DNA from 3 places in the Bradyrhizobium sp. B117 genome. Region 3 is predicted to be linked to each of the others. Evidence: predicted binding sites of a transcription regulator. Region 3 holds the regulator's gene; each other region holds the start of a gene.
What was found. The regulator LexA, encoded in region 3, represses DNA repair genes until DNA is damaged. The targets are predictions, from matches to a motif close to TGTTCNNNNTGTGTTCNG.
Positions count from the first base shown of each region.

Region 1: the regulator LexA is predicted to act here: its motif matches at 2,406-2,423, upstream of ruvC (crossover junction endodeoxyribonuclease RuvC).
Region 2: the regulator LexA is predicted to act here: its motif matches at 2,412-2,429, upstream of uvrA (excinuclease ABC subunit UvrA).

Region 1 covers NZ_CP152414.1:9,004,747-9,010,740, forward strand. The annotation lists gene ruvB (Holliday junction branch migration DNA helicase RuvB) at 1-1,031, opposite strand, end outside; gene ruvA (Holliday junction branch migration protein RuvA) at 1,052-1,669, opposite strand; gene ruvC (crossover junction endodeoxyribonuclease RuvC) at 1,848-2,375, opposite strand; gene AAFG16_RS42855 (YebC/PmpR family DNA-binding transcriptional regulator) at 2,603-3,349, opposite strand; gene AAFG16_RS42860 (methyl-accepting chemotaxis protein) at 3,555-5,297, shown strand; gene AAFG16_RS42865 (methyl-accepting chemotaxis protein) at 5,478-5,994, shown strand, end outside.
Region 2 covers NZ_CP152414.1:5,136,549-5,142,542, reverse strand. The annotation lists gene AAFG16_RS25220 (outer membrane beta-barrel protein) at 1-353, shown strand, start outside; gene AAFG16_RS25215 (outer membrane protein) at 590-1,279, shown strand; gene AAFG16_RS25210 (outer membrane beta-barrel protein) at 1,434-2,189, shown strand; gene uvrA (excinuclease ABC subunit UvrA) at 2,526-5,504, shown strand; gene AAFG16_RS25200 (DinB family protein) at 5,552-5,994, shown strand, end outside.
Region 3 covers NZ_CP152414.1:5,017,510-5,023,503, reverse strand. The annotation lists gene AAFG16_RS24650 (HAD family phosphatase) at 1-594, shown strand, start outside; gene AAFG16_RS24645 (hypothetical protein) at 740-934, shown strand; gene glp (gephyrin-like molybdotransferase Glp) at 1,156-2,367, shown strand; gene lexA (transcriptional repressor LexA) at 2,544-3,245, shown strand; gene AAFG16_RS24630 (hypothetical protein) at 3,442-3,654, shown strand; gene AAFG16_RS24625 (hypothetical protein) at 3,849-4,283, shown strand; gene AAFG16_RS24620 (ComEC/Rec2 family competence protein) at 4,292-5,994, opposite strand, start outside.

The DNA.
Region 1 (5,994 bases), 4.0 Mb from region 3:
TCGTCGCTCTCGTCCGTGCCGAACAGGCCGAATTGTGCCGCAGCATCGCGCGAGGGCTCGGCGATGCCGAGGTGGCGGAAGGCGTGCGAGGTGAGCAGCCGGCCGCGCGGCGTGCGCTGGAGATAGCCGCACTGGATGAGATAAGGCTCGATGATGTCCTCGATCGCATCGCGCGGCTCGGACAGCGCCGCGGCCATCGTCTCGACCCCGACCGGGCCGCCGCCATAGTTGAGCGCGATGGTCGAGAGATAGCGGCGGTCCATGGCGTCCAGGCCCGCCGCGTCGACCTCGAGCGCGCTCAGCGCGTGGTCGGCGATCTTGCGGTCGATCTTGTCGGCATTGGCGGCTGAAGCGAAATCGCGCACGCGGCGGAGCAGACGGCCGGCGATGCGCGGCGTGCCGCGGGCGCGGCGCGCGATCTCGTTGGCGCCATCAGTGCTCATGCCGACATTGAGCACGCGCGCGCCACGAGTGACGATGCTCTCGAGCTCCTCGATCGTGTAGAAATTGAGCCGGACCGGAATGCCGAACCGGTCGCGCAAAGGATTTGTAAGCAGGCCGGCGCGCGTGGTGGCGCCGACCAGGGTGAATTTCGACAGCTCGATCTTCACCGAGCGCGCCGCCGGTCCCTCGCCGATGATGAGGTCGAGCTGAAAGTCCTCCATCGCGGGATAGAGCACTTCTTCGACCGCGGGGCTGAGGCGATGGATCTCGTCGATGAACAGCACGTCGCGCTCTTCGAGATTGGTGAGCAGCGCGGCGAGATCGCCGGCCTTGGCGATGACAGGGCCTGACGTCGCACGGAAGCCGACGCCGAGCTCCTTGGCCACGATCTGCGCCAGCGTGGTCTTGCCGAGGCCGGGCGGACCGACGAACAGCACGTGATCGAGCGCCTCGCCACGCTTGCGCGCCGCCTCGATGAAGATCGAGAGGTTCTTGCGCGCCTGCTGCTGGCCGACGAAGTCGGACAGCGATTGCGGTCGCAGCGCAGTGTCGCCGACATCGTCGCTGCGGCGCTCGGGCGAGACCATGCGATTGGCCTTGGAGTCGCTCACTTCGCGAGCTCCTTCAGGCCGAGGCGAATGAGCTGCGCGGTCTCGGCGCCTTCACCCGCGCTGCGCGAGGCTGACGCGATGGCCGCGGCGGCCTGCGGCTGGCCATAACCCAGATTGACCAGGGCGGAGATCGCATCCGCAACGGGGCGCGGCGCGCGCTGGTCGTCGACGGCACCGGCAAGATGAACCACGGCCGGATCGACATTGGCAAAGGCCGGCGCCTTGTCCTTCAATTCGGTGACGATGCGCTCGGCGACCTTGGGTCCGACGCCGGGCGTACGCGCCACCGCGGCCTTGTCGCGCAGCGCAATGGCGTTGGCGAGATCGGCCGGCACCAACGTGCCGAGCACCGCGAGCGCGACCTTGGCGCCGACGCCCTGCACGGTCTGGAGCAGGCGAAACCACTCGCGCTCCTGATCGGTGCGGAAGCCGAACAGTTTTATCTGGTCCTCGCGGACATAGGTCTCGATCGACAGCACGGCGGCTTCGCCGGGCGAGGGCAGATGCTGCAGCGTGCGCGACGAGCAGTGCACCTGATAGCCGACGCCGCCGACGTCGAGAATCACAAAATCCTCGCCGTAGGAATCGATCAGGCCCTTGAGCTTGCCGATCATCGTGAGACCTCGGTCGCGGCAGGCGCTTCTCTTTCGTCATGGCCGGGCTTGTCCCGGCCATCCACGACTTCGCGATCAGCAAGAAAGAACGTGGATGCCCGGCACATAGGCGAGCGAAGCGACGCCGTCCTTCGGACGGCTATGCCCGGGCATGACGGCAGTGATACGCGGCGTACGATCATAACCCCGCCACCTTCAGCCTGAGCGCCGTGCTTTGGCGGTGGTGGGCGTGGGTGATGGCGATGGCGAGCGCGTCGGCGGCGTCCGCGGACGGCGGCTCGGCTTTCGGCAGCAATATCTTCAGCATCATCGCAATCTGTTGCTTGTCGGCGTGGCCGGCACCGACCACGGTCTTCTTGACCTGGTTCGGCGCGTATTCGGCGACAGAGATGCCGAACATTGCGGGCGCCAGCATGGCGACGCCGCGGGCCTGGCCGAGCTTCAGCGTCGCGACGCCGTCCTTGTTCACAAAGGTCTGCTCGACCGCTGCTTCCATCGGCCGGTGGCTGGACAGGACGGAAGCGAGCCCCTCGTGGATCGCGAGCAGTCGGCTCGACAGCGGCAGATCGTCCGGCGGTTCCACCGAACCGCAGGCGACGTAGATCAGACGATTGCCCTCAGCCTCGATCACGCCCCAGCCGGTGCGGCGCAGGCCGGGGTCGATGCCGATGATGCGAACGGGGCCACGAATCGGGAGCGCGGTCATGGGCCAGTGATAGCGGCTGGCTGCGATGGGGGAAACAGAAACAGAACGGAAGTAACAGGGGAAAGGCAGATGGTCGGATGGCATCCGCCCTGCATTCCGCCGTCATACCCCGCGAAAGCGGGGTATCCAGTACGCCGCGGCCTATCCGTACCCCTCAGGCGTCTCGGAGTACTGGATCGCCCGCTTTCGCGGGCGATGACAGCGAATGTGGGGCAGACGATCGAGCCTTAGCCGCCCATCTTCGCGACCAGCGCGTCCGACACCTCGAAATTGGCATAGACGTTCTGGACGTCGTCGTGCTCGTTGAGCAGGTCCATCAGCTTGAGCAGCTTCTCGCCGGTCTCGTCATCGACGGCGACCGTGTTCTGCGGCTTCCAGATCAGCGCGGCCTTGCGCGGCTCGCCGAACTTGGCCTCCAGCGCCTTGGCGACGTCGCGATAGCTCTCGGTCGAGGCGTAGATCTCGTGGCCGCCTTCGCCGGAGACGACGTCGTCGGCACCGGCCTCGATCGCGGCATCGAGCACTGCGTCGTCATCGGCAACGCTGCGATCGTACTCGATGATGCCGGTGCGGTCGAACATGAAGGAGACCGAGCCGGTTTCGCCGAGATTGCCGCCCGACTTGGTGAAGAAGGAGCGGATGTCGGAGGCGGCGCGGTTGCGGTTGTCGGTCAGTGCCTCGACGATGACGGCGACACCGCCCGGGCCGTAGCCCTCGTAGCGGATCTCGTCATAGTTCTCGCCGTCGCTGCCGAGCGCCTTCTTGATGGCGCGCTCGATATTGTCCTTCGGCATGTTCTCCTGGCGCGCGGCGATCACGGCGGCGCGCAGGCGGGGGTTCATGGCGGGGTCAGGCGTGCCGAGCTTGGCGGCGACGGTGATTTCGCGCGCCAGCTTGCCGAACAGCTTCGACTTTTGCGCATCCTGCCGCCCCTTGCGGTGCATGATGTTCTTGAATTGGGAATGTCCGGCCATGCGTGGTCTCGTAAAGGAATCGTGCGCCAAGGTGAGCTTAGGGAAGCGCGGCCTTATAGGCCGTCCACCCACCGGAATGAAAGGGGCTCTACGACTTTAAGGTAACACCGTATTGGCCCCTGCCTAGAGGTCAGGCACCGTTAACCCTGATTTCATTCCGGACTGCGAAAATAGCGCCCGACCGTTCCCCGACAAGAGAAACCCGATGGCGTTCGGACTATTTCGGAAGCGTCTGCCGGAGATGGCTGCGCCCGCCCCGGAGGCTGCACAGCCGGCGGCCCATTCCGAGCCCACGCCGGCTGCCGAGGCTGATTCGGCCCGGGAGATCCTGGAACTGCTGGAACTCGAGCTCGGGGCGATGATCCGCCAACTCGAGCGCGCCGCCAATTCGGTGGCCGGCGGCGCCGAGGCGACCGCCGCGACGCTGGCCGCCATCCGCGACCGTACCGACGCCCTCACCGGCCGCACCAACGCCGCGCAGTCGACCGCCTCGACCTTCGCCCATGCCGCCGACAAATTCACCCAATCCGCGCAAGGCATCGGCGCCCAGGTCCGCGCGGCTGCCAAGCTCGCCGACGAGGCCAGCACCGCCGCGCAGGAAGCCCGCGCCAATGTCGACCGCCTGCGCGAGTCCTCCGCGGCGATCGGCAACGTCGTCAACCTGATCGCGCAGATCGCGCGACAGACGACGCTGCTCGCGCTCAACTCGACCATCGAGGCCGCGCGCGCGGGCGCGGCCGGCAAAGGCTTTGCGGTCGTCGCCACCGAGGTGAAGGCGCTCGCGGTGCAGACCCAAGGCGCCACGGAAGAGATCTCCAAAAAGATCGACGCGCTGCAGCGCGATGCCGCCGGCTCCGCCGACGCCGTGCACCGCATCTCGCAGGCGATCGAAGCGATCCGCCCGGTGTTCGACACCGTCAACGGCGCGGTCGCCGAGCAGAACGCCACCACCAGCGAAGTCTCCGGCAATGCCGCGAGCGCGTCGGAGTTCATCATCTCGGTCGGCGAGAGCGCGGCCGAGATCGACGCCGCGACGAAGGCCGCCGAGACCCATGGAGAGAACGTCGCCAGTGCCGGCAAGGCCGTCACCACCTTCGCACAGAAGCTGAAATCGCGCTGCGCGGTGCTGCTGCGCCAGAGCGAGCACGACGACCGCCGCAAGACCGAGCGGCTGCCCTGCCATCTCAAGCTCGAAACGACGCGCGGCGTGATGCCGGTCTACGAGATTGCGATGGACGGCGTGCTGATCGGCGGCGCCGACGCTGGACGGCTGGCACCGCACACGATGATCGAAGGCAGCCTCGAAGACGTCGGCACCTGTCGCCTGCGCGTGATCGAGCAGTCCAAGGCCGGCGCCCGCGCGCAGTTCGTTGCTCCCAATGCCGAGCTCACCGAGAAGATCGAGGACAGGCTCTGGTCGATCCACGAGGAGAACACCGAGTTCGTCACCCGCGCCATGGAGGCGGGCAACGCGCTGACCCAGATCTTCGAGCAGGCAATCGCGCGCGGCGAGGTCAAGGTCGACGACCTCTTCGACACCGATTACGCGGACATCGCCGGCACCAATCCGCAGCAATACCGCACCCGCTATCTGGACTGGGCCGACCGCGCGCTGCCGCCGTTCCAGGAGGCCTTTCTGGCCAAGGAGCCACGGATGGCGTTCTGCGCCATGGTCGACCGCAACGGCTTCCTGCCGGTGCACAACAAGATCTATTCGCATCCGCAGCGGCCGGGCGATGTCGCCTGGAACACGGCCAACAGCCGCAACCGGCGGATCTTCAACGACCCGGCGGGGCTCGCCGCCGCGCGCAACCTGCGATCTTACCTGGTCCAGAGCTATGCGCGCGACATGGGCAACGGCAACACCGTGATGATGCGCGAGATCGACGTCCCGATCCGCATCCGGGGCCGGCACTGGGGCGGATTCCGCACGGCCTACAAGCTCTAGCGCATGGCCCGCAGCGGTCTTTCGACCAGACCATGCGCACTCCAAAGAACCAGGGCGCAAATTGCGCCCTAGTGCACGCTCAGGCAAGACGCCCGCCGCGAATCATCCTTTAAGGTCGGATTTGGAATGGGAATGCCGCGTGGAGCCGGCGTACGGCTCCGACTGGAGGACCCTCGAGACATGTCCGTCGCACAACTTGCAGTTATGGACACCGGCTCCAACCGGACGCTGGCTGAACGGCTGATCGACCAACTCGCCGACCGCATCGGCGGCCTCGGCGTCGAGCTCGCCGACATCGCCGGCAACGTCCAGGAAGTCGCAAACCGCGTCGCCAACCAGTCGGAACGGTTCCACCATCTCCAGAAGACGGCGGAGACGATGGTCTCGGCCAATCACGACATCGCCAACGCATCGCAGGCGGTGCAGTCGACGACGTCGGCCGCGGTCGGCGAGATCGCGCAGTCGCGCAACGCGGTCGACACCGCCGTCAGCCACATCTCCGAGCTGGTCGCAGCCGTCGAACGTATCGAGGCTCGCTTGAGCGCGGTCGGCTCGGCGCTGGCGCAAGTCGCAAAAGTGTCCGGCTCGATCGAGGCGATCGCCAAGCAGACCAACCTGCTTGCGCTGAACGCAACCATCGAAGCGGCGCGCGCAGGCAATGCCGGCCGCGGCTTCGCGGTGGTCGCGAGCGAGGTGA
Region 2 (5,994 bases), 120 kb from region 3:
ATGCCTGGAATAACGTGCTGTTCTACGTGAAGGGCGGCGGCGCGGTCGTCAGCGATCGCTATCGCAGCTACGATGTCCCGACCGGTCTCGAATTCGACCGGGCCAGCGAGACCCGCTGGGGTGGCGCCGTGGGGGCCGGCGTCGAGTTCGGATTCGCGCCGAACTGGACCGTCGGCTTCGAGTACGATCACCTCTTCCTCGGCACCCGTACCATCGGCTTCAGCGGCTCCGGCAACTTCTTCCTCGGCCCGCTTGGCGTCGCTACACGCTCTGATCGCATCAGCCAGGACGTCGATATCGGCCTCATCCGCGTGAACTACCGCTGGGGTGGCCCGGTCATCGGGCGATACTGATATCCATCTGATATCATTTAGAGATCAAAGGCCGGCCTCGCGCCGGCCTTTTTTGCTGGGTGCACGCGACGCGACAATGTGTCAGCAATCGTTACGTTTTGTGACTGTTGTGGCTTTTGAGAGACACAACTTGCGGATTTGGTGGTGTAAGCACGCCGCCAGTTGGACCACGGCGTCCGATACCCTTCTGCGCGCGGAAGGCAACAACAGAAACTGGGACTGGGATTTTGGTTGAAATGAAGAAAGTTTTGTTGGCTTCGGCCTGTTTGTTCGCTCTCGCTGCCCCCGCGTCGGCGGCTGATCTCGCGGCCCGCCCCTACACCAAGGCTCCGGTGGCTGTGGCCTCGGTCTACAACTGGACCGGCTTCTACCTCGGTATCGTCGGCGGCGGCGCCTGGGAAAACGGCTCGGGCGACCCAAAGATGAAGGGTGGCTTCGTCGGCGGCACCGCCGGCTACAACTGGCAGACCGGCAACGTCGTGTTCGGCGTTGAAGCCGACGGCGCCTGGGCTGACGTCAGCGCCTCGGCCGCTGGTACGGTTTTCGTCGCCGGCGTCGGTGGCATCCCCGCCTCGCTGAGCTCCAAGACCGACGCGATGGGCACCGTGCGCGGCCGCATCGGCTGGGCCGTCAACAACGTCCTGTTCTATGGCACCGGTGGTTACGCCTGGATCGACAACAAGCTCACCGCCAGCCTGGGTGCCCTCTCGGTCTCCGACAGCAAGTTCCACTCCGGCTGGACCGTCGGTGCGGGTGTCGAGGCGTTCTTCGCTCCGCAGTGGTCGGTCAAGGGCGAGTACCTCTATCGCAGCCTCGGCGGCGAGACCTACTTCTCGGGCATCGTGCCCACGGGCACGCTCAACCTTCATACCGTCCAGGTCGGCGTGAACTATCACTTCGGCGGCCCGGTCGTCGCGAAGTACTGAGCTTCGTCTCACGACCGACGTCACATCGTCACGGAAGGCCGGCCTCGCGCCGGCCTTTTTGTTTTCGCGCGACCTCGCGCCCAACCGTCATGGAATCGAGAGTGCGGTGTGCATAGCGCGCCGCTGATTGGCTCTGGTCCGTTGGGGAATTGACATGAAGACGTTGGTGCTAGCCTCGGTCAGCTTGCTCGCGCTCGGCGCGCTCGCACCGGCCGGTGCTGCCGATCTGCCGCTGTACAAGGCGCCGGCGGCGCCCGTGCTCGCCTATGACTGGACCGGCGCCTATGTCGGCATCAATGGCGGCGGCGGCCTCGCCCATTCCTGCTGGGGCATCTCCAATGCGGGCCGCGTCGCGGTCGACCCGCCGATCGGCGAAGGCTGTCACAACGCGAGCGGCGGCACCGTCGGCGGCCAGATCGGCTATCGCTGGCAGAAGGGCCACTGGGTTCTCGGTGTGGAAGGCCAGGGCAACTGGGCCGACTTCAAGGGCAGCAATGTCAGCGTGGTGCTGGCGCCGCTGACCAACCAGACCAAGATCAACAGCTTCGGCCTGTTCACCGGTCAGCTCGGCTACGCCGTGAACAGCCTGCTGTTCTACGGCAAGGCCGGCGCGGCGGTGGCCCACGACCAGTACGATACTTTCGTTCCGGGCGCGGGCGCGCCAGCATTCAACAGTGTCAACCAGACCCGCTGGGGCTACTCCGCCGGCTTCGGCATCGAGTACGGATTTACCGAAAATTGGACGGTCGGCGGCGAATACAACCACATCTTCCTCGGCCACCATGGCGCCGCTTTCGCCACGCTGGTCGGCGGCCTGGCGGCGCACACCGACCGGATCGGCCAGGACATCGATATCGGCCTGATCCGCGTCAACTACCGCTGGGGCGGTCCGGTCGTCGCCAAATACTGAGGCAGGCCCGCAGGAACTCCCCAATACTCCAAGTCCGAATTCCGAGTCCGACACTGCCAGTCCTGCTCCAGCGCGGATTCCCCAGCTCCGCACTCAACCGCGAACGAAGGGCCGGCCTCGCGCCGGCCCTTCGCCTGTTCCGGAGGCCCTTGCTCCTGCCAGATGCCGCCAGCGCGCAAACAATCCGTTGACGATTCGCAAAGTCCACTGGAAATCCGCTCTCGTTCTTCCTACGTTCGCTGCCATACCCATCGGCGCCGATCCCGGTTCCGGGCGAAGCGCGCCTCCAGCGTTGGCGCGGTCGCGCACCCATGGGATTCCTTGAGGGCAACTCGGATGGATGAAGTGATCAAGGCGAAGCGCCAACAACAGAACGCGGGCTCGAGCCTGCGCGCAATTACGATCCGTGGCGCGCGCGAGCACAACCTCAAGAACATCGACGTCGAGATTCCCCGCGACAAGCTCGTGGTGTTCACGGGCCTCTCCGGCTCCGGCAAATCCTCGCTCGCCTTCGACACCATCTATGCCGAGGGCCAGCGGCGCTACGTCGAGTCGCTCTCGGCCTATGCCCGCCAGTTCCTGGAGATGATGCAGAAGCCTGACGTCGACCAGATCGACGGCCTGTCGCCGGCGATCTCGATCGAGCAGAAGACGACCTCGAAGAATCCGCGCTCGACCGTCGGCACCGTCACCGAGATCTACGACTACATGCGCCTGCTCTGGGCGCGCGTCGGCGTGCCCTATTCGCCGGCCACGGGCCTGCCGATCGAGAGCCAGACCGTCTCGCAGATGGTCGACCGCGTGCTGGCGCTGCCGGAAGGCACCCGCCTCTATCTGCTCGCCCCAGTCGTGCGCGGCCGCAAGGGCGAGTACCGCAAGGAGCTCGCCGAATGGCTCAAGAAGGGCTTTCAGCGCGTCAAGATCGACGGCACCTTCTACGAGCTGGCCGAAGCCCCTAGCCTCGACAAGAAATTCCCGCACGACATCGACGTCGTGGTCGACCGCATCGTGGTCCGCGCCGACATCGGCCAGCGCCTCGCTGAAAGCTTCGAGACCGCGCTGAAGCTCGCCGAGGGCCTCGCCGTCGTCGAGTTCGCCGACGCGCCCGCAGCGGCCGCGCCCGCGGAGGAGAAGAAGAAGACCGCAAAGATCCACGACAAGAGCGGCCCCGAGCGCATCCTGTTCTCGGAAAAGTTCGCCTGCCCCGTCTCCGGCTTCACCATCCCCGAGATCGAGCCGCGCCTGTTCTCGTTCAACAATCCCTATGGCGCCTGCCCGGCCTGCGGCGGCCTCGGCGTCGAGCAGCATGTCGACGAGGACCTCGTCATCCCCGACAAGGAGCTCGCCATCGGCAAGGGCGCGATCGCGCCCTGGGCTAAGTCGTCGTCACCCTACTACACGCAGACGCTGACCGCGCTCGGCAAGCACTACAAGTTCACGCTGACCACCAAATGGAAGGATCTGCCGAAGAAGACGCAGAACGCGATCCTCCACGGCTCCGGCGAGGACGAGATCAAGTTCTCCTACGAGGATGGCGTCCGTTCCTACGACACCAAGAAGCCGTTCGAGGGCGTGATCACCAACATCAACCGCCGCTATCGGGAAACCGAGAGCGAGTGGGCGCGCGAGGAGCTCGCAAAGTATTTCCACGACGTGCCCTGCGGCGCCTGCAACGGTTTCCGGCTCAAACCCGAGGCGCTCTGCGTCAAGGTCGGGGCTAAGCATATCGGCGAGATCTCGGAGCTGTCGGTCAAGAAGGCCGGAGATTGGTTCGAGACCGTGCCGGACGCGCTGAACGCGCAGCAGAAGGAGATCGCCGGCCGCATCCTCAAGGAGATCCGCGAGCGCCTCACCTTCCTGCTCGACGTCGGCCTCAACTACCTCACTCTGTCCCGCTCCTCCGGCACGCTGTCCGGCGGCGAGAGCCAGCGCATCCGCCTGGCCTCGCAGATCGGCTCGGGCCTGACGGGCGTGCTCTACGTGCTGGACGAGCCCTCGATCGGCCTGCACCAGCGCGACAACGCGCGCCTGCTCGATACTCTCAAGAGGCTTCGCGACCTCGGCAACACCGTGGTCGTGGTCGAGCATGACGAGGACGCCATTCGCCTCGCCGACTACGTGCTCGACATCGGCCCCGGCGCCGGCATGCATGGCGGCCACATCGTCGCCGAAGGCACGCCCGCCGAGATCATGCGCAACCCGAAATCACTGACCGGCAAGTACCTCACCGGCGAGCTCGAGGTCGAGGTGCCGGAGCGGCGTCCGCCCAACCACCGCCGGACCATCAAGGTGGTGAACGCGCGCGGCAATAACCTCAAGAACGTCACCGCCGAGATTCCGCTCGGCCTGTTCACCTGCGTCACCGGCGTCTCCGGCGGCGGCAAGTCGACGCTGCTGATCGACACGCTCTACCGCGCCATCGCCCGCAAGCTGAACAATGCCAGCGAGGGCGCGGCGCCGCACGACCGCATCGAGGGCCTCGAGCACATCGACAAGATCATCGACATCGACCAGTCGCCGATCGGCCGCACCCCGCGCTCGAACCCGGCGACCTATACCGGCGCCTTCACGCCGATCCGCGAATGGTTCGCCGGCCTCCCCGAAGCGAAAGCGCGCGGCTATGAACCCGGCCGCTTCTCCTTCAACGTCAAGGGCGGCCGCTGCGAGGCCTGCCAGGGCGACGGCGTCATCAAGATCGAGATGCACTTCCTGCCCGACGTCTACGTCACCTGCGACGTCTGCAAGGGCAAGCGCTACAACCGCGAGACGCTGGAGGTCCTGTTCAAGGGCAAGTCCATCGCCGACGTGCTCGACATGACCGTCGAGGAAGCCGCCGAGTTCTTCAAGGCGGTGCCGCGCGTGCGCGAGACCTTCCAGACCCTGCACCGCGTCGGCCTCGACTACATCCATGTCGGCCAGCAGGCCACGACGCTCTCCGGCGGCGAAGCCCAGCGCGTCAAGCTGGCAAAGGAGCTGTCAAAGCGCGCCACCGGCCGCACGCTCTACATCCTGGACGAGCCGACCACCGGCCTGCACTTCCACGACGTCAAGAAGCTGCTGGAGGTGCTGCACGAGCTGGTCGCGCAGGGCAACACGGTCGTGGTGATCGAGCACAATCTCGAGGTCATCAAGACCGCCGACTGGGTCATCGACCTCGGCCCCGAAGGCGGCGACGGCGGCGGCGAGATCGTGGCCTGGGGTCCGCCGGAGGATATCGCCAAGGCGCCGCGGAGCTACACGGGGAAGTTCCTGGAGCCGGTGCTGAAGAAGGCACGGAAGCCGAAGCGAAGGAGCACGAGCGAGGCGGCGGAGTAAGCGAACCGAGCGAAATCCGCCGACGATTGGTCCAAGGGAGATCAAGCTTGTCCGCTGGCTTTGTGCAAACCTACCGCGCCTTCGCCCACAACAATGCCTGGGCGAACCACCGGCTGCTGACTGCCTGCACCGCTTTGAGCCAGGGCGATTTTGAAGCCGAGCGAACCGGCTTTTTCCCGAGCCTGCAGCGCACGCTGAACCATATCTATGTCATCGACCTCTTCTATGTCGATGCGCTGGAGGGTGGATGGCTCGGACCTGCGGCCTGGAAGAACGAAGTCCCGTACCCAACGCTGGCCGCGTTGAAGCCCGCCCAAGCCGCGATCGACAGGCGGTTGATCGCAGTCTGCGATGCGCTGACGGCCGACCTTCTCGACGGGGTCGTCAGGATCAACCGCGATTCGCGGATTCAGACCGAACGCCGCGATCGGCTGCTCATGCATCTCTTTCAGCATCAGATCCATCATCGCGGGCAGGCGAACGCCATGCT
Region 3 (5,994 bases):
GCGCTTTTGTTCGATCTCGGGCGCGTGGTGCTCGACATCGATTTCTCCAAGGCGATCGATTGCTGGGCGGGGCACGCCGGCTGCAAGCCCGAAGCCATCGTCGCGCGCTATGTGCGCGACGAGGCCTACCGGCTGCACGAGGTCGGCAAGATCACCGACGAGGACTATTTCGCCTCGCTGCGCAACTCACTCGGGATCGGCATTTCCGACGCCCAGTTCCTGGAAGGCTGGAACGCGATCTTCGCCGGCGAGATGCCTGACATAGCCGAGTTGCTGCCGCGCGCGGCGAGGCAAATGCCGCTCTACGCCTTCTCCAACACCAACCGGCCGCATGTGGACTATTTCTCGAAGGAATACGCCGATCTGCTCGGCCATTTCCGCGAGGTCTACCTGTCCTCCAGCATCGGCCTGCGCAAACCCGATGCGGAAGCTTTCGACCATGTCGTCGCCGCTATCGGCGTGCCAGCCAACCGGATCGTATTTTTCGACGATCTTGCCGAGAACATCGAGGGAGCCCGCGCCCGCGGCCTGACCGCGGTGCATGTGACCTCGCCAACCGCCGTCGGGAACGCCTTGAAGGCGCTCGGGGTTTAACGTCCGGTGCCCAGGGGGCCTGGAACTAATCTGACGCAAAATGAGGAACCAAATCACTTTGTGCAATTTTGTACAGAGTTCCCGGAACGAATACGGGCTTCCGGACTCATAAGTCCGTTGGGAATTCTACATCGGGCTTATCGTCGTGTTGGGCAAAACCTACCTCACCAAGCAGGCCTCGCTGCTGATGAAATACGCCAGAACCACCTCGGATTCTGAGCTCTCCGCCAAGCTGATCAGCAAGGCCGCCGACCTGAAATCGCAGGCCGATCCGCTGCCCGACAAGGATCAGAGTCCCAAAGCGCCGGACGTCAGTCCGGACGAGCCGCCGGGGAGTTGACCGATGCTGGCCGTGGCTCTCGTCCTTCTCATCCTCGCCATGGCCATCCTCGTACCGGTCTGTCTGGCCTTCTGGATCATGCCGCGGCGGATTTGACGTCTGTCCTTCACTGCAGAGCGGATGAATCCTCCTGCGTGAGCGCCTTTTTGCCTCAGCGCCTGCACTCGGCTAGAACTCTCGCCGCCGATTTGCCCGAACGGACGCAGCTGGAGTTCTCACCCGTGGCCCTGATGCCGGTTTCTGACGCGCTTGCCGCGGTGCTTGCCGGCGCAGAGCCGCTGCCTGAAGAAACGGTCGCGCTCGACCAAGCCTTCCACCGCGTGCTCGCCCGCGACGTCGCGGCGCGGCGCACGCAGCCGCCGCAGGCGATGTCGGCGATGGATGGCTATGCGGTGCGTGCGGCCGATGCCGCGACAATCGATTCCCAGCTCACCGTGATCGGCGAGGTCGCGGCGGGCCGGCCGTTTGCGGGATCGGTCGGCGCCGGCGAAGCCGTGCGGATCTTCACCGGCGGCGTCGTTCCCGACGGGGCCGACGCAGTCGTGATCCAGGAGGACACAGTTGCGGATGGGAGGCGCATCACGATCAAGGAAACGGCCGTGACGGGGCGACACATCCGCCCGGCCGGCGTCGATTTCCGCGCGGGCGACGTGCTGCTGCGCAAGGGTATCCGGCTGACCGAGCGCGACCTCGCGCTCGCCGCCGGCATGAATCACCCGCTTCTGCCCGTCCGCCGCCGCCCGAAAGTCGCGATTCTCGCCACCGGCGACGAGCTGGTGATGCCGGGCACCACGCCTGGCCCCGGCCAGATCGTCTATTCCAACGGCTACGCCCTGCACGCGCTCGCCCGCAGTGAGGGCGCCGATACCGTCGATCTCGGTGTTGCCGCCGATACCCTGGACGCCACCACCGCGGGCATCCGCCGCGCCCGCGAGAGCGGCGCCGACATCCTGATCACCACCGGCGGCGCCTCGGTCGGCGACCACGATCTGGTCCAGCAGGCGCTGAAGGCCGAGGGCATCGCGATGACGTTCTGGAAGATCGCAATGCGGCCCGGCAAGCCGATGATGCATGGACACCTGGCGGCGATGCGCGTGATCGGCCTGCCCGGCAATCCCGTGTCATCCTATGTGTGTGCCTTCCTGTTCATGGTGCCGCTGATTCGCGCGCTGTCGGGCCGTTCCGCGATTCACCATCGCCGCGAGCGCGCGGTGCTCGGCCGCGATGTCGGCGCCAACGACCAGCGCGAGGATTATCTGCGCGCGCGCCTGGAAACGCGCGACGACGGCACGCTGATCGCCCTTCCCGTCAATCACCAGGATTCCTCGCTGCTTGCGAATCTCGCTGCGGCACAGGCACTTCTCGTGCGCGCGCCGTTCGCGCCGAAGGCCGAAGCCGGCACACCTTGCGAGGTGCTGCGCCTGCCGGTCTGAACGCGCAGGCCACACGCGTGGCGCGAACTTTGTCGCGTTCACGGTAAATTAAGCAGTTGCGGAACATGTATCGAACATATAGTGTCCGTTCATGATTTGTTTCGAGCATGCAGCGGCTTATCGCTGAATTCATCGTCTCGGAATCGAACGACATCAACCGGGGGATTTTGGTCGAGATGTTAACGCGCAAACAGTACGAGCTCCTGCGGTTCATCAGCGAGCGACTGAAGGAAAGCGGCGTGCCGCCATCCTTCGACGAGATGAAGGACGCGCTCGACCTGCGCTCGAAATCAGGCATCCATCGCCTGATCACCGCGCTCGAGGAGCGCGGCTTCATCCGCCGCCTGCCCAACCGCGCCCGCGCCATCGAGGTGATCAAGCTGCCTGAGCTGCAGGCCGCCGCCGGCAATCGTCGCGGCTTCACGCCGAGCGTCATCGAGGGCAACCTCGGCAAGGTCCGCACGACCTCCAGCCCGCCCGCGGACGAGGGCGAGCGTCCCGTCGCGGTGCCCGTGATGGGCCGTATCGCGGCCGGCACGCCGATCGAGGCGTTGCAGACCCGCAGCCACACCATTAGCGTCCCGCCCGACATGCTCGGCTCTGGCGAGCACTACGCGCTCGAAGTGCGCGGCGATTCCATGGTGGAAGCCGGCATACTCGACGGCGACATGGCGCTGATCCAGCGCAACGAGAGCGCCGACACCGGCGACATCGTGGTGGCGCTGATCGACGACGAGGAAGCGACCTTGAAGCGCTTCCGCCGCCGCGGCGCCTCGATCGCGCTCGAGCCCGCCAATGCGGCCTATGAGGTACGCATCCTGCCGCCGAACCGGGTCAAGATTCAGGGCAAGCTGATCGGGCTTTATCGGAAGTACTGATACCGGAAGTACTGAGCGCGCTGTCCGCGCGCTTCGATCGGCATCGCCGACCAGAGATCGGAGCGGATGATTGTCCGCTCGCGCTGGATAGTCTTTCTGGTTTCGCGCAGATTATCCGGCCCCTCCCCCGGCGCTACATCCTCGCCACACCGCACGAAGCAGCACGGCTTCGGCTGCGAAGGTTCGAGGAGACCTCATGCGCAAGATCATCCTGAGCACAGTAGCCGCGGTGCTGGTCGCAGCATCAGCGTCGCAAGCCGTTGCCGCACCATCGCACCGCCATGTCCGCAAGGACGTGGCCAAGGAGACTGCAATGAGCGAGCAAGTCCGAAACGCGCGCAATGCGCTGACGCAAACGTCACAAGCGGTCTGGCCAAATTCCGGCTGGTCGGCTCCGGCTGGCCGCTGATACCCCCACCGAATGCACGAAAGCAGACTTTGTTCCCAGCGGATTCGGGAAAGATAATGTGATCGCACGCTGCGGCAGCGAGCCGCAGATTTGCCTACAACCGCGCAGACGCTATTATGCTTCCACTCTGATAGAGGCCTGCGCCTCGTAAGACAGAGGCACGGGTTGCTATCTCCGCATGAGGAGCACCCACGATGTGTGACTACAGCCTGCATGCCGTCGCATCGCGCCCTGCCGAGGTCGGCGAGACGATCGTGACGACAACGTTCCGCGGCACCTCGACGCGCGGCTTTGCCTCCGCGGCCGATCCGACCGTCGCGGTCTGCCTGCTGCCGGGAACGGAGCTCGCCTTCGCCGACAACGTCCGCTACGACAATCGCTGGATCTGGACGCGCACCGTCAATTCGCGCGTCGGCAAGTTCGGCAAGATCGATCCGCACATTCCCGATCGCCATCATGACGCGATCGAATTCCCCGACGGCAAATACGTGCTGGTGACACAGCTCGTCGAAGGCCAGCAGGCAACCGTGCTGCAACTGCCCGTGACCCAGCCGCTGAGCGAGCGCGAGCACAAGCCGCAGGTCGGTGTCGACAGCCGGCCGACAACGCCGCGTCTGCCGATCGGTTGAAATAGATCCTAGTCCTCCGCCGCAAGGTCGGCCTCCGACGGTGTTGCGTCCCGGACGCGCGGAGTTCCAGACGGTGGCAAGAGGGTCAGTTCGGAAACGCCCTCGCCGGCAGCAGCCGGCGACCAGGGGCGATTTGCGCCCCTCGCTTTCACCGCCAGCACCGCAAATCCCTCACCAGCTTGTGTCAGCGCCAGCGCGCCCTGCCTCGTCAGACGCTGCCGGTCGACCACCATCGCCGCGCAATCCGGCGGCGCGGGCCTTGCCGTCACCACCAATGCAGCGCGACTGCAATCATCCGCCAGCGCGTCGATCCGCAGGGACAGCGCCACCAGCCGCCCGTCGGCGAGCGGCGTGACGCAGCCGGCCTCGTCGCATGACACGCCGTCAGCCAGCGCGGCACTGCCGGCGTCACGCACATCGGCGTCGGCAGCCAACCATTCCTTGAGCAGAAAACCGTCCTTGCTGGCCCTGATCAGGTGCAGGTGCCCGTCCCGCCCCCGCACCGCGACGCTCTGGCCGTCCCCGGCAATTAAAATGTCCGGTTGGCGTGCCGACAGGCCCCAGAGGATCGCCGCCAGCAGCACCACGGCGCCGGACCAGCGCAGCGGCGTGCGCAACAGACCCATCACGATGACCCCGAGGCTCGCCGCAATCAGCGGGCCTATGCCGAAGGCGGGGATGCTGCCGACAGCGCCCGGCAGTCCCGCTACCCAGCGCGAGACCGCAATCATCCAGTCGATGCCGATCCCCATCAGCCACCAGAACACGGCGTCGAGCCCGAACGGTGCCGCAAGCAGGCCCAACAGCCCGGCCGGCATGACCAGCGCCGAGACCACCGGCATCGCGCCAAGATTGGCGAGCACGCCGAACGGCGTGACGCGGTGGAAGTGGAAGGCGGCGTAGGGCGTGGTCGCAAGCCCCGCGATCAGCGAGGCCAGGAACAGCATCGCGATCTCGCGCCCGCCCCACAGCGCGATGCGCGCGGTCGTGGAATGATCGGGCGAGGCAAACAGGTTCGGCATGCCGATCTGCACCAGCGCCACCAGCCCAAGCGTCGCCGCGAACGACATCTGGAAACTCGGATGCACCAGCGCCTCCGGCGCGACCGCAAGCACGATCAGCGCCGCCACGGCCAGCGTGCGGAAGGTGATGGCGCGGCGGTCGACCATCACCGCGATCAGCACCACCGCCGTCATGAAGAACGACCTTTGCGTCGCGACTTCCGCGCCCGACAGCAGCAGATAGAACGCCGCCGCAACCAATGCCGCGGCCGCCGACCACTTCTTGATGGCGAAACCGGCCGCAAGCGCCGGAATCAAGGCCAGCAGCGCGCGCACCGCGAAGAACACGACGCCGGCGACGACCGCCATGTGGTAGCCGGAGATCGACAGCACATGACCCAGCCCCGAGATGAACATTGCATCGTTGACGGGCGTCGTGATCGCATCGCGCCGACCAGTGAGCAGCGCCGTCGCGATGGCGCGATTGTCGCCCTCGAGCGTCGCACGGATGCGCGCGTCGATCGCATCGCGCAGGCCTTGCATGAACGCGGCATAGCGCAGCCGCAGGCCGCCGGCATCCGGCGGCACGGACGCGGTGATCGCGCCCATCACGAAACCGGAGGCGCCGATGCCCTGGAAGAACATGTCACGCGAGAAATCGTAGCTGCCGGGACGAACCGGCGAAATCGGCGGCAATAGCCGCGCCTTCA